Regions from separate parts of the Acetobacter sp. DsW_059 genome, predicted to be linked through region 1. Evidence: predicted binding sites of a transcription regulator. Region 1 holds the regulator's gene; the other holds the start of a gene.

Region 1 (7,667 bases):
CCAATTTATGTTGGTTTTGGTAGTATGAGAACCGGCCGTTCTGAAGAATTTACACGTAAAATACTTGACGCAATACGTAAATCCGGGCGCAGAGCCGTTGTGGCTACAGGCTGGGGAGCTTTAGCTAAAAACCAGTTAGTCTCTGCTGATGAAAGGATCTTTTTCGTAGACAGTGTGCCGCATGACTGGCTTTTTCCTCGGGTTTCACTCGCCGTGCATCACGGTGGTGCAGGCACTGTGGCGGCAGCGGCTCGTGCCGGTATTCCACAAATTTTGTTGCCATTCGTAGCAGATCAGTTTTTCTGGAGGTGGCGTATGCACGAAATAGGGATTAATCCTGTTATGCTTGACCGGAAAACTCTGACATCTGAGCAGCTTGCCGATGCTATTCATATGGCGCAGGGGCCACGTTTCCTTAAAGCTGCTAAAATTCTGGGGGAAGAAATTCGCTCAGAGGATGGTATTCAGGCAGCAATTGATACGCTGGATAAATGGGGTATGTTCAGGGAACCCCCGGTTAAGACAAAAGAAAAAAAACAGGCGGAGCCCGCCGGCTTATGAAAGAGACTGCGGCATTTCAGGCATCAGACATGATCAGTGTGCAGAATGTCGTTAAAGAATACGGCAAGAAGCGTGCTGTTAACGATATCAGTTTTAGTGTGAAAGCTGGGGAGGTTTTTGCTTTCCTTGGGCCAAATGGCGCAGGCAAAACCACGACTATTAAAATGCTCACAACATTATTGCCGCCTGATAAAGGGGTGATTAAAATAGACGGGATGGATGTTGCACGTCAGGCTTATGAAGTCAGACGGCGCTTCGGTGTTGTGTTTCAGGATTGTACGCTTGATCAGACTGCCACAGTGTATGAAAATTTATGGATGCACTGCTCTTTTTATCAAATACCGCGCAGTGAGCGTAAAAGAAGAATAGCTGAAGTTCTTGAGCTGTTTAACATTACGTCCCATCAGCGTGTTATTGTCGAAAAACTTTCAGGCGGGCTTAAACGACGGGTTGAACTGGCTCGTGCTTTGCTGCATCAGCCGGTGCTTATTTTTCTTGATGAGCCGACACTGGGGCTTGATCCGCAAAGTCGGAGATTATTGTGGGACCATCTTCATTTTCTTAAAAAAACACAAAATCTGACAGTTTTTCTAACAACACATTACCTCGATGAGGTAGAGCGTTTTGCAGATACAGTGGCTGTGATTAATCAGGGTAAAATTATAGCAGCCGGTTCTGTCTCTGATGTGATCAGTCACGCAAAAGGTCAGACGCTTGAAGATGCATTTTTATCTCTGACCGGTCAGTTATCAGAGCGCGAATCTGTATTTTTTGCAGGCAAAACAGAAATAGAAGATGCTTTGCCTGAAGCGGATAATTAAATGAACAGTATAATTTTACAGGATATATTTACGGCACTGCAATGCAGTGGTGGAGAACAGCCATGGATCTGATTTATTGTCTGTGGAGACGTCAGGTAATGGCGTATTTGCGCGCACCTGGACGCGTTTTTTCAGCTCTTGCTCAGCCATTCCTGTTCCTGGTAGCTCTGGGGCTTGGTTTTTCTCCTATTTACCAGCAGGCTGGCCGGGGGGATTATTTTGCCTTTCTGGTACCGGGTGTGCTGGGTTCGTGCATTTTGTTTAATACAGTATTTGCTGGCAATGATCTGCTATGGGACCGGCAGTTTGGTTTTATTAAAGAGACGATGGTTGCTCCGGCTTCGCGCACATGTATTTTGTTCGGGCGTGCGCTGGGCGTGACAACTGTTGCGCTGATTCAGGCAGTTCTGGTTGGGGTGGTCTGCTCTGTTGCCGGTCTACATAAAGTGCCTGCCGGAGGTGTTTTGATAGCCTTTGGCTTTGCGGTGCTGATTGCGATTTTCTTTTCGTTTATTGGCAGTATTCTGGGCTCTGTTCTTAAAGACACACAGAGTTTTGGGCAGATTGTAAATTTTGTTGCAACCCCCTTATTTTATTTGTCCGGGGCGGTGTTCCCTCTGGAGGGACAAAAGCTGCTGGTGGTAACACTGACCTCTCTTAACCCGTTATCCTATGGTATTGATGGGATGCGGGGTGCACTGGGCGGTCAGTATTATTATGATCCGATTATGTCGGTGTTTATTTTAATTGTAGTCAATATTGTCGCGGCTTTTGCTGCAACATTTGCGTTTTCACGTGTTCGGCCTGATTAAAGGCCGGCAGCAGAGCCTGTTTCGGTACAGTAACCCGTATCAGTACCGGCGTATCAGACCAGCCAGCGTACCCTGAATTCTCAGTCTTTCCGCTGGTATAATACGCGTTTCATAGCTGGGGTTAGCCGCTTCAAGTGCAATCGTTTTGCCTTTACGACGCAGACGTTTGAGTGTGACCTCATTCTCGTCAATCAGAGCAACGATAATCTGACCACTTTCTGCGTGTTCAGTGCGTCTTATCACAACGGTATCGCCGTCCAGTATCCCGTCATTAATCATGGAATCCCCGGCAACTTCCAGCGCATAATACTCACCTGAGCCTGTCAGGTCAGAAGGGATGTCGATGTAAGAAAGTGTTTCGGGCATGGCCATAATAGGCAGGCCGGCGGCAATCCGCCCGTAGAGGGGAACTTTGCAGGAAGGCGCCTGAGGGGATGAAAATTTCCCTCTGACAACGTTGTGCGGTAATGGCTCTTCGGCTTCGTTAGCCAGCATTTCAGGTCGTTGCAGCACTTCCAGTGCACGGGCACGGTGGTGGTGTCGCTTCAGAAAACCGCGTTCTTCCAGACCTGAAATAAGGCGATGTATCCCTGATTTAGAACGTAACCCCATGGCGGTTTTCATCTCATCGAACGAGGGTGAAAAGCCGGTTTTTTTGAGGTATGAGTCAATAAACTGCAAAAGGGCATATTGTTTGCGTGTTAGCATAACTCAGGCACCTTTTCGGCAGAATCTCAGAGGGATAATGTTTTTTGTTCTATATAGGTTCTTTTTTCAGGTCAAGATTTGATCGTGGTTGCATAAGGTTCAGAAGTCAGCCTCAAGAGTGAAATGAAACGTACGCGGCAGGCCGGCATAGGCACTGTTATTGGCTGTAGCACTCGCCCCGTTGATTGAGGTCGGGTAAACAGATGCCCAGTAGCGTTCATTTGCCACGTTTGAGACACCAAAGCGGGCCATCCACGGGTGTCGTGCGGCTCTGAAGGCAAAGCGTGTGCCAAGGTCAAGTGTAACGTATGAGGCTGCATAGGTGGAGTTGGTCAGGTTTGCAGCGCGGCGGCCGGTGTAATGCACCGAGGCATTGAAAGCCAGGCGTGAAGCAATATCACCCGTTGAAGCAGGCAGGCGATAATCCAGTAAAACGTTAGCCTGTACAGGAGGAGCACCAACAACTTCTTTATGGCTGGTGGCGACGTTGCCAGTGTTACCCATCTGAGCATCAAGCCAGGTCATGCCGGCCAGAACAGAGAGGTTGGGCAGAATATAACCGGCAATTTGTGCTTCAACACCATAATTGCGCTGGTTGCCATAGGTGTTAAAGATGTGCGTTGTGGGATCAGTATAGCCAAACGGGCGGGTCATACGAAAGCCGGCGACGTTGATCTGGAGTTTTCTGAACATGATTTTGTAGCCCACTTCATATTCTTCACTACGCAGCGGGCTGGTATATTCGTTCACATTGGCTGCACCCGCGGGGGCGACTGTGCCAGGCTGCACCGAACGGCCATAGGTAAAGTAGGCTGTCTGATTATCGGTCAGTTTGTAAATCAGACTGGTCATAGGACTGAATGCAGCAGAGCGTTTGTAAACAGAGTGTTTGTAAGAAGCTGCCAGCGGGTTGCTCCAGCTGTCAGTGCGTATCCAGCTCCATGATAATGTGCCCATAATTGACCAGTGTCTGTCCAGACGTATTGTATCTCCCACAATAAACGACTGGTTCATAACGTAAGCCGAGCGGTAGCGACCGTGATAGTAGGGCTGCTGGCCTGGCAGTTTTTGCGGATTATAGAGGTTTGAGCTCCCAAGCGTAAATTTTTCACCGGTTGTGGGGTTATAGTTACCCATCATATAACCGTTGGTACCAATCACCAGATCATGTCTGACCGGGCCGGTAAAAACCCGTCCGTTAATATAAGCCAGGTTACTGCCTACTCTGAAGTCATTAGCCGTGGTCGCTGCTGCGATGCTTTGTGTATAATCGCCACTGTTATCGGTCAGCGTGTTGGCCGTAGCAAAAACCTGGCGGATAGCATCCTGATATAGGCCGCCCAGTGTCATGCTCCAGTTGTCGTTAAAGCGATGTTTGATTTTGGCCAGAAATGTATTGGTTTCCATGTTGAAGCCGGCATATTTCTGACCCAGGCCGGCTTTTCCCATATCAGGGGCTTTGGGCAGATCAATTGTGTCACCAAAAGCAAAGCCGCCTGGTGTGCCGCGCTCATCATATGTGTAGTGGCTGGCATCAACTTCAATCGTTGTTTTACTATCCAGGCGAAAGTCAAAGTCAGCACTGACAAGGTTACGGCGTACCCAGCTGTCCTGAACATAGCTTGTGCCATTGCCGTGCAGCAGGTTGATACGGTAGCCAAACCATTTATTGCGGCCAAGCCGGCCTGACAGGTCTGCATGCTCCATAACAGTACCGATCGAATCTACACCGACAGTCAGGCGGTTAAAGCGGTTATCAGTGGGGCGTTTCAGACTGTATTCAAAGGTACCTGCGGGGTTTTGTGTGCCATATAATGCACCGGCCAGGCCGTTAAGCACCTGAAGGTTATCAAACTGCTCAGCCGCATAGGGGGTGGTCGATACAATGTTTAGTCCGTCCATGCGGGTGTTTGAAACAACATCAGCTTCAAACCCGCGAGACTGGGGGCGGCTGGTATTAGGGTCGCCGCGAATTTCAAGCTGTACTGAGGGCATATAAGACATCAGGTCGTTAATATTGCGGGCCTGCTGATTAACAATGACATCGTGAGGCACTGTCATAATCGACATTGGCGTATCAAGTGTGCGGCGTGTGCCTAGCGGTCCGAGTGTTGCATCGGGTTTGTTATAGTTTGCCAAGGCGCCTGCTGCCGTATGCCCTGTGACAGTAATGGCTTCTCTTTTTCCTGCTGGCTGCGCTTTCCCTGCTCCTGAATGTGTCGTTGTCTGCAGGTTTGTTTGTGCAAAAGCCGTAGCACCTTCGCCGATAACAGTGGTTGAGAGAAGGAGCAGAGCGGAGAGAGAGTATTTCATCAGGGCAATCAGATTTCAGAAGGAATAACACGGAATAAACGTTCTTCTGCCGTAACTTATGTGATTTGTCTATATATGAAGGAATATACTCAGTCAGAAAATTATCCCTCTGAATATCAGCGGGATAACTGGTAAGCCTTAATTCTGGCGGAGTGCTATGGCAGCTTCCGTCGCGACATCATGGCGAAGCGGAATGATCTTGCCTTTTCCGTCAGGATGCACACGGTTCGTTAAAATTATTACAAAAGTCTGCGTTTCAGGCACCAGCCAGAGCGATGTGCCGGTAAAACCGGTATGACCAAATGAGGTCAGCGGAAAAACAGCGCCACGTGGTGTTGAATAATGGGTGTTAATATCCCACCCCAGGCCGCGCAGATCTGTTTTTTTATGTGGCTGCTGCGGGGTAGACATCATGATAACAGTTTTCTGTGAGAGCGGAAAAAGCGACGGCTGTCCAGCGCGGCGTGCCAGAAGTGCTTTTGCGTATGTGATGATGTCATCAGCGCATGAGAAAAGGCCGGCATGGCCTGCCACACCGCCCATTCTTCTTGCTGTAGGATCGTGAACGACTCCGCGCAGCATAGTGCCGTTTTCATCGAACTGAGTGGGAGCAATATCATCATATAATGCAGGATCAGGCCTGAAGAATGACCGTTTAAGACCAAGAGGCTGCAGAATATGACGTGTGGCATAGATATCGAGCGGCAGCCCTGAGAGGGCCTCCACAATCAGTCCGAGAACAATATAATTAATATCGCTATAGACGAATTTTTTGCCGGCTTTGTTCTGTGGTGCGGCGTTACAGGCCAGCTGTGCAGCAATTTCTTTGCCTGACCATGGTGTCCCCAGGTCAAGGTCGGGTTGCAGGCCTGAGTAATGTGTCAGCAGATGGCGTATCGTAATATGCTCTTTTCCCTGAGCGGCAAAATCAGGCAGATAGTGGCAGGCAGGCGTGTCGAGTTTTATTTTGCCTTGTTCATATAGCTGCATGACTGAGGGAGCCGTGATAAGAGGCTTCGTAAGAGAGGCCATATCAAAGAGCGTATGCCAGGTCATGGATTCGGGGTGGGGTATCAGGGCCTGGTGGCCAAAGACACCCCGCCATATTGTTTTCCCTTTGCTGCCAATTGCAGCCACAGCACCTGGTATCTCGTGTTCGCTGACGGCATTCAGAAATAGCCTGTCAAGCGTGTTACCATTAAAGTCAGCTGATGCCTGAGCAAAAACGTATGACGGCAGCCCCAGAGTCATCGTTCCGGCCAGGGCCTGTGTCAGGAAGCGTCGTCGGCCTGTATAAGAAAAAGACTGTGTCATGTTATCTGAGCTCCTTAACCGGCCTGCAACGCTAAGGGTTTGAAAAAATAATGGAACAGCCGAGTGTAAAAGAGATTTATCAATTTCTGCTTTTCAGCGAGAGAAAAATACTGATCAGAAAATTAAATTTTTTGTCATAAAATATCTTAAATTCTGATATTCCCGAAGACATAGTGAGCCGACTGACCAGACAGAGCTTTTCGTCAGGCTCTGAGCTGACAAGACCGGCAGGGCGTTGGTGTAAGGTTCAGGTCAGGTGGAAGTAATACGTGATATTATGATCGTCAGAGGCGTGCCGGCTGTTGTAACGCTGAATACGAAAACATTTATGATGTCTGGTGAGTTTATAGGGCTGTCAGGCCGGATCAGTTTTGAAGCTGATAAACTTTCAGAGCTGAGAAAAGAGGCAGGAAAAGCGCTTGAGCTTTTCCTGTTTCGTTGCCGCCAGCTGGAGCATCACCCTCTGGTGTATTATGGAGGTGCGTCCATGCGATACGTCATCGAGGACGCATATGCCCTTTTTGAAGAGATAGCAGAAAAACGAGGCGAAACACTCGAAGTGCTGATGAGCCGGCAGCAGCCTTTTGCCTTCTGGCGTGGTGTTTCAGAGTTTGAGCAGCTTCGTCGTCATCAGAGAGAGGTAGACCGCCAGTATTTTTCTCAGTTTCAGGATGATGTCATCTGATTAGCAATCAGGTTAGTTTTTAGTGTTTTGCTGCCGGTATAGTCAGGCCAGGCAGCAGGCGGCGGGTACTGACCTGCCACAGAAGAATTTTTTGCTCACCGTTTTCATTTACCTGCAAAGCCAGCAGGTCGTCCTGCACACGGGTCATACCAGTCAGTATTGTTCCTGGCGGGAGTTCGGTCTGGGTTGTGACAGCGTCCTGTAATGGTACATGCGCAGGCAGAGCAGATTGTGCGTTGCTGTGATGGCCGATGCGATGAATGATCAGTCCCACCAGTGTGACAGTACCAACAATGATAAGTACACCCATAATAATGACGGCGGCGGTCAGCGCTTTAGGTGTGCGGGGAATGTTGTCTGTTTCTGTCACGGGGTGGTCCTGTGTTCTGATAGTGCCTGTTTCAGGCAGCACCTTGCTCAGAAACACAGGTTAATGGCAACCTCCACCTTTGG
Region 2 (7,667 bases), on a different contig from region 1:
ATTTTTTCTACCAGGCGCAGGTCATGCTCGCTTGCAACGAGTTTGTCCAGGTCTGGCAGAACCTTGCGGCAATAAGGGCAGCGTGGGTCGTAAAACTCTACAACTTCCAGTGTGCCATGAGGGTTGCCCAGAACAATGTCTGTGTTGCTCTGTCCAAACAGGTCTTTGTGCGCCCGTACAGCGGCAAGAGCATCAGACTGCTGCTTTGCTGTGGCCTGTGCCTGCATGGAGGCAACGGCATCTGCCAGAATAGAGGGGTCTGTTTTAAGTGCGTCGCGCACAATGTTTACGATTTCTTTACGCTGCTCGGGTGTAAAGCTCTGGCTGTCAGCATAAGCTGGTACAGAAAAACCTGAAAGCGAAAGACAGGCACTGGTTACAAAAGTAAGTTGCCTGAGAGAGGGAAAAACTGATTTTTTCATGATTTTACCCTAATGCAGAAGCGTTAGAATGGGAATTGCAGACAGAAAGCTTTACCACAAACGCAGAGTATGTGTTGCTGAGTGTGCCGAAGATGGCTATCGAAAAGAAGGCAGCTAAAATCTGTCTGTGAGCGTATCTGAGAATAAATGGAGAGATCCTGACGTGTCCGAGCGTTATTTAAGCCCCGGTTCTGCCCGACGTACATCGATCTTTTCCGCTCCCACACGTGTGGCTGCCAGTTTGTTTATGGCAGCGTTACTGGCGGGTTGTGGAGGGTCTTCAGCACCTCAGCTCACGGCTGTTTCTGGTTTTGTCGGAGAAGTTGTCGCTGATGAACCTCTGGCAGCGCTTGCTGCGCGTGATGTACTGGCCCGGGGCGGTAATGCGGCAGATGCTGCGGCAACACTGGGGCTGGCTTTATCTGTAACATTACCTTCACGTGCTTCACTGGGAGCCGGTGGTGCCTGTCTTGCCTGGAAACCCGGGCAGAAGAATGGCGAAGCTTTTCTGTTTCTGCCCCCGGCGGGAACGGAGGCAGGAGCTGAGCGTCCTGCTGCGGTCCCTATGCTGGTGCGTGGCCTTTATCTGATGCAGTTGCATTATGGCAGTGTCGATTTCTCCGAAACGCTGATGCCGGCTCGTAATATGGCCCGTGACGGTGTGCCTGTTGGCACATTGCTGGCTTCAGATCTGAGCACAGTTGACGCTGCCTTGCTGGCAGATGAAAAAGCACAGGCGATTTTTAGCAATGGCAAAGGAGAAATTCTGAAGACGAATGACCTGATGGTGCAGTCACGTCTTGCAGGATCTCTTGAGCGCATTCGCACAGCCGGAACAGGTGATTTATATACAGGCTCTCTTGGTCAGGTGTTCTCTCAGGCTGCTCACGATGCCGGTGGGGGAGTGTCTATGGCTGATATGAGGCGCAACCTCGCAACGGTTTCGGCTCCTTTATCTCTGGATATTAACGGGTTGAGGGTGAATTTACTGCCTCCTCCGGCTGATGGTGGTCTGGGTATGGCGGCGGCTCTGACACATCATCAGAATCAGGGTGTGCTGATTGGTGAATCCGTCGTGTCAGGCTGGCGTAATCAGACGAATGGTAAGCCGACAAATGTAAATATGGCGCAGTCTATGGTGGATTCGCAGCGTTTCCCTCAGGGGGGTAACCTGAGTGCTCTGCCGGCATCTACCTCCTTCATTGTGACTGACCGCCAGGGAGAGACTGTTGGTTGTGCTCTGACAATGAATAATCTGTTTGGTACAGGCCGTGTCGCAGGTTCTACAGGTATCGTTCTTGCAGCCTCTCCTGCCAGATTACCTCTGCCTATGCTGGCGGCGGCGATAGCACATAAAAACAAAGATTATTTCCATGCTGCCGCAACAGCTTCAGGGCAAAATGTAGCAGCTGATACAGCAGCAATTGCGCTCAGGGCCGCTATTTTAGGGGTGAAACCTAAAGTGGGTAATGGCAATGGACGTGCAAATTTTGTGTCATGTCGCGACGGTCTGCCGGGAGATGAAAAAAAATGCTTCGGCTGGACAGACCCTCGTGGCAGCGGTCTGGCGGTTTCCGGTAACCAGGATAACCAGAAAAAATAAGACACGGCTCTGTCGGATACACAGCTTGCATTTTTTCAATAATTTCACTACATATGTTCTTCTTTTGTTCCTAAATAAAACAAAAGAAGAACGGTTTCTTAATGCGTTGTGCTGAGTGTGCAGAACAGGCAGTATGACGGGCTGAAACGGGTGTTGTCAGGCATGCGCTTAAGCAGGAAGCGCCCGTAGAATCAAAATACAGGCGCACCGTGCAGCCTGTGCAGTATAATGTCTGACAGACAGCAGGAAGGGTAGGGTATGGATAAGGCAAAAGCTCTTGAAGGTGCACTCGGGCAGATCGAGCGTGCTTTTGGTAAAGGGTCTGTTATGCGGCTGGGCCAGCGCCCGCGTGAACAGGCTGACGTCATTCCTACCGGCTCTCTGGGGCTTGATATTGCGCTCGGCATTGGTGGTTTGCCACGTGGCCGCGTGATCGAGATTTACGGCCCGGAGAGTTCTGGTAAAACCACCCTTGCTTTGCATGCTATTGCTGAAGCACAGAAAAAAGGCGGCACCTGCGCTTTTATTGATGCTGAGCATGCTCTGGACCCCGGATATGCCAAAAAGCTTGGCGTTGATGTTGATAACCTGCTGATCAGCCAGCCGGATGCGGGTGAGCAGGCACTTGAAATTGCCGATACGCTCGTGCGTTCGGGTGCAATTGATGTGCTGGTTGTCGACAGTGTGGCAGCTCTTGTGCCGCGTGCAGAGCTTGAGGGTGATATGGGCGACAGCCATGTTGGCCTGCATGCCCGGCTGATGAGCCAGGCATTGCGTAAGCTGACAGGTTCGGTCGCACGCTCTAACACCATGATGATTTTCCTTAACCAGATTCGTCTGAAAATCGGTGTAATGTTCGGCAGCCCCGAGACAACAACGGGGGGTAATGCACTGAAATTTTATGCCTCAGTGCGTCTCGATATTCGTCGTATCGGCTCTATTAAAGATAAAGATGAAGTCGTGGGTAATCAGACCCGGGTTAAGGTCGTTAAAAATAAAATGGCCCCTCCTTTTCGCCAGGTTGAATTTGACATTATGTATGGCGAAGGGGTGAGTAAGGTCGGCGAGTTGCTTGACCTTGGTGTGAAAGCTGGCGTGGTTGAAAAGTCAGGCGCCTGGTTCTCCTACGATAGCCAGCGCATTGGCCAGGGCCGTGAAAACGCCAAGCAGTTTCTGCGTGATCACCCTGAAATGGCGGCAGATATTGAACAAAAAGTACGTGTTCATGCCGGTGTAGTGGCAGATTCCATGATGGCGTCACCTGAGCCTGATGAAAGTGCAGACGCAGACGAGTAGAGTTAGTCTGCTATTATGCGTGATAAAAGTCTGGCTTCGGGGTCATAAGAAGCCAGCACTTTTTCTTCTTCCTTAGAAATGTTTTCTGGTGTGAATCCCTGTTTCTCCCAGAATTTCAGGGCAAGCCGTGTTGAAACCAGACTGATGCAGGGCAGAGCATAGCTTCGGGCTATGGTTTCCATCAGAGCAATACCGGTGCCGGCAAGTCCCAGCCCTCTTGTTGCAGGACTTAATACAATATCGTGGATATACCAGCGGTCAGGGGCCTGAGGCAGGGCTGTGAGTATGGCATTTAGTTTCGGTGTTATGCACCCAAACCAGGGATGACTGAGAATATACCCCTCAATCAATGCTCCTTTGTTCAGCACAAAACAGCCATCAGGTGCCAGTTGCAGGCGGTTGGCAAAAACTGCCGCATCTTCGGGGTAGTCAGTGTGTATCTGTGTGGCCAGGCTGGTGACACTGATAAGATCGTCTGGTGTCATGAGGCGCCAGATGCTAGAGGGGCACATAACAGGCATTATTTTAAAATGTCCCGACTTATTTAGTTGAAAAAAAATAGCTATTCAGAGGTTTAGCGTCTCATGCAAATATTCTCTGCTGTGAACTGAAGCTGTCAGATCATGCCGGAAGTAAGACTCACGCTGCGCCTTGATGCAGATGATACGCCTGTGCTGGGTCACGGGAAAATACGTTTACTTGAAAAACTTGCCGAAACGGGTTCTATTTCTGCAGCCGGGCGGGCCATGGGCATGTCTTACAGGCGGACATGGCTTCTGGTTGACAGCCTCAATCAGCTTTTTTCCTCTCCTGTAGTGACAACACGCACGGGCGGCGGCGGCGGCGCTACGGTTACGCAACTGGGGCTTGCAGTACTCGCCCTTTATCGCAAAATGGAAGCAGAGGCAGCAGTTGCCTGTGCTGAGGATATGGCCCGTTTACGCCGTTTGCTGGCAGGTCAGAAGACAAAGACTTAAAAAAAAATCTAAATTCATATAAGTATGGTCAGCATAGTCCGGATGAAAAATAATATCGCAGAATAAAGCGGTGTATAACAGGAGATCAGGCGTGTCGTCATCTATACAGCGACGAGACATTATAAAGGGTGGAGCCGGAGCTACTCTCGCTACGCTGGCGCAGGGGTTTTCTGCACGTAAGGCCAGTGCAGCTGAAGCATCCCATGTTGCTCAGATGGCCGGTGCGACAGGGGCTTTTACTCAGGATACTGTGCGGCAGATAGCAAAGCGTCTTGCTGCGGCTCCTTATGCCGGGCCTGATCAGACTTTGCCCGCAGCGATTGATAACCTGAATTTTGATCAGTTCCGGGGTATTGAATACCGCGAGGACAAAGCGCTGTGGTACGGCGAGCATCTCGATTTTGATGTTGAGTTTTTCCCACGTGGTTTTCTCTATCGGCCGCGTATCGACATTTATGAAGTAAAAGACGGCCAGTCAGCGCCGGTTCCTTACAGCCCTGATTTGTTCAGTTATGCTGACCCGGCCTTAAAAGTGCAGGATAACCTTGGTTTTGCCGGGCTACGTTTGCGCACAGCGATTAATACCCCTGGTGTGATGGAAGAGTTCTGCGTCTTTCTGGGGGCATCGTACTTCCGTGCTGTTGCCAAAGGGCAAAATTACGGTTTGTCAGCGCGTGGCTTTGCGAACGGTACCGGCGATGCCAAGGGTGAGGAATTTGCTCTGTTCCGCGCTTTCTGGCTTGAGAAACCCGCTCTTAATGTTGATACGATCGTCGTGCATGGTCTGCTCGACAGTCCGTCAGTTACCGGGGCATTCAGCTTCTCTATCCGCCCAGGTGATACAACAATTTTCGATGTGAAGTCGTCTTTGTTCCCACGGGTAGAGATGAAGCAGTCTGGCATCGCTCCCCTGACGGGTATGTTCTATTTTGATTCAAACGATCGTAATCATGTTGATGACTGGCGCCCTGCCGCACATGACAGCGAGGCTCTGCAAATCTGGACAGGGGCAGGTCAGCAGCTGTTCCGCCCTCTGCGTAACCCGCTTGACCTCCAGTTTTCAGCATTTGCTGATGTTTCGCCCCATGGTTTTGGGCTGATGCAGCGGCGTCGTAATTTTCATGATTTTGAAGATCTCGCGCTCAATTACGAAAAACGTCCTTCTTTGTGGGTTGAACCTATAGGAGACTGGGGTGAGGGCTGGGTTGACCTGGTTGAAATCCCCACACCGAATGAGGTGAATGATAATATTGTCTCTTTCTGGCGGCCTAAAGCACCGCTGGTTGCGGGTAAGGAATATAATTTCACGTATCGCATGTACTGGGGGGCTGATAACCCATTCCCCACATCACAGGCGCGCGTTGGTGCAACACGTGTTGGTGCCGTGACGGATGATAAAACGGCCCGTTTCTTTGCAATTGATTTTACGGGTGAGCCGTTTAAGCATTTACCGGCAGACACACATTTTCACCTTATTCCACAGACAACATCAGGCACGATCCGTAATGTTGTGGTTGAGTCTAACCCTAATATTAAAGGCTGGCGTACAACATTTGAGTTTGTTCCTGGTAATGAAAAAGTGGCTGAATTGCAGGCTGTACTGGCAACAGATGACGGGCCTATTTCAGAAAAATGGCTTTATAAATGGACTCCGTAACACCTGACATTTCAGCTTTTGAAGCGTTGCCTGCTGAGTCACCTCTTTTTATGCCTGAGCAGAGCTTTTCTGCCCGGCCAGATAAAGAGGGGCGGCCTCGCACGCCGGTAACAGAGCCCCGCACTATTGTTTTGCGGCGGCTGTCTGTTCTGGGTTCGGCGCTCGCGCTGACAGTCTATGGTGCCTGGCATATGCACCTGGTGCTTGACGCCAATGGTGTCACGCTGCTCGGGTTTACGATGCTCGCGCTTTTTGTGTTGCTGTTTTTCTGGATAGGGCTGGCTTTCACCTCAGCCTGTGCGGGCTTTTTTTCTATGCTGACCCGCGGCGGCCTTGGTCTGGGGCTGACCCGTTCCGGACCATTGCCTGAGCTGCAAAGCCGTACGGCTCTTTTGCTGCCGGTTTATAATGAATCACCACACCGGGTTATGGCAGGCCTTAAAGCTATATATAGCAGTCTGAAGGCAACAGGGCAGATCGGTGCGTTCGATCTGTTTATTTTGTCTGATACGACGCAGCCTGATGTGTGGATTGAAGAAGAGGCTGCTTTTCTGGCTTTGCGTGATTACACAGGGCCGGGCGGGCGTGTGTATTATCGCCGTCGTCATAACAATACCGAGCGTAAAGCCGGTAATATTGGTGAGTGGGTGCGTCGTTTTGGCGGTGCTTACGCGCATATGGTCACGCTGGATGCAGATTCTGTGATGTCGGGTGACACACTGGTGCGTATGGCGGGGGCGATGGAGCGCCACCCGAATGTGGGTCTTATTCAGACATTACCGGTGATTGTAGGCGGGGGTACACTTTTTGCCCGCATGCAGCAGTTTGCCGGGCGTGTGTATGGTCCGGTTATTGCACATGGTATTGCCTGGTGGCATGGCTCTGAGGGGAATTACTGGGGGCATAATGCGATTATCCGCACCCGTGCATTTGCCTCTCAGGCCGGGCTGCCTCATGTCCCGGGGCGACCACCTTTTGGCGGGCATATTCTCAGCCATGACTTTGTCGAGGCTGCGCTGATGCGCCGGGGTGGCTGGGCCATCCATATGGTGCCGGCTCTTGATGGTTCTTATGAGGAGAGTCCCCCCTCGCTGACTGACGTTGCTATTCGCGACCGGCGCTGGTGCCAGGGTAATCTGCAGCATATGAAGGTTCTGCCAGCCAGAGGGCTGAGCTGGATCAGCCGTATGCATATGATTGTTGGCATAGGAGCTTATGTTACGTCACCGTTGTGGCTGATTTTTCTGCTGACCGGTATTTGTATTTCTTTGCAGGCGCATTTTCAGCGCCCCGAATATTTTGGCGATACCAAAACGCTTTATCCTAACTGGCCACATGTTGACCCGGTGCAGGCAAAATATGTGTTTATTGGTACGATGCTGGTGCTGCTGGCTCCAAAATTTCTGGCTTATATTGCTCTGTTTTTTGATAAAACGACCCGCAAAGGGTGCGGTGGCTTTATCAGAGCCGCCATTTCTGTGCTTGTCGAAACCTTTATCGGCGGGTTGATTGCACCGGTTGCTATGCTGATTCAGACCTCTGCTGTGGTTTCTATTTTATCCGGGCATGATTCCGGGTGGAATGCTCAGCGTCGTGATGATGGAGATTTTCCGGTTAAAATTGTCGTAAAGCAGTACACTAAGTTCACACTCTTTGGTCTCGTACTGGGGTGTGGTGCATGGATTGTATCATCGGCTTTATTTTTCTGGATG

The links. The regulator LexA, encoded in region 1, represses DNA repair genes until DNA is damaged. The targets are predictions, from matches to a motif close to TGTTCTANNTANGTTC.
Region 2: recA (recombinase RecA) is a predicted target of LexA. The motif match lies at 2,080-2,095, and genes of this name have one in related genera.

What each region holds. Positions count from the first base shown of each region.
Region 1 is NZ_JOPI01000025.1:5,753-13,419, forward strand. It holds gene HK25_RS06455 (glycosyltransferase) at 1-561, shown strand, start outside; gene HK25_RS06460 (ABC transporter ATP-binding protein) at 558-1,382, shown strand; gene HK25_RS06465 (ABC transporter permease) at 1,445-2,194, shown strand; gene lexA (transcriptional repressor LexA) at 2,234-2,902, opposite strand; gene HK25_RS06475 (TonB-dependent siderophore receptor) at 3,002-5,215, opposite strand; gene HK25_RS06480 (serine hydrolase) at 5,354-6,529, opposite strand; gene HK25_RS06485 (hypothetical protein) at 6,786-7,214, shown strand; gene HK25_RS06490 (hypothetical protein) at 7,234-7,641, opposite strand; gene HK25_RS06495 (DUF6587 family protein) at 7,645-7,667, opposite strand, start outside.
Region 2 is NZ_JOPI01000023.1:72,309-79,975, reverse strand. It holds gene HK25_RS05935 (DsbA family protein) at 1-422, opposite strand, end outside; gene HK25_RS05930 (gamma-glutamyltransferase) at 670-2,025, shown strand; gene recA (recombinase RecA) at 2,284-3,321, shown strand; gene HK25_RS05920 (GNAT family N-acetyltransferase) at 3,324-3,806, opposite strand; gene HK25_RS05915 (winged helix-turn-helix domain-containing protein) at 3,945-4,298, shown strand; gene HK25_RS05910 (glucan biosynthesis protein) at 4,390-5,955, shown strand; gene mdoH (glucans biosynthesis glucosyltransferase MdoH) at 5,943-7,667, shown strand, end outside.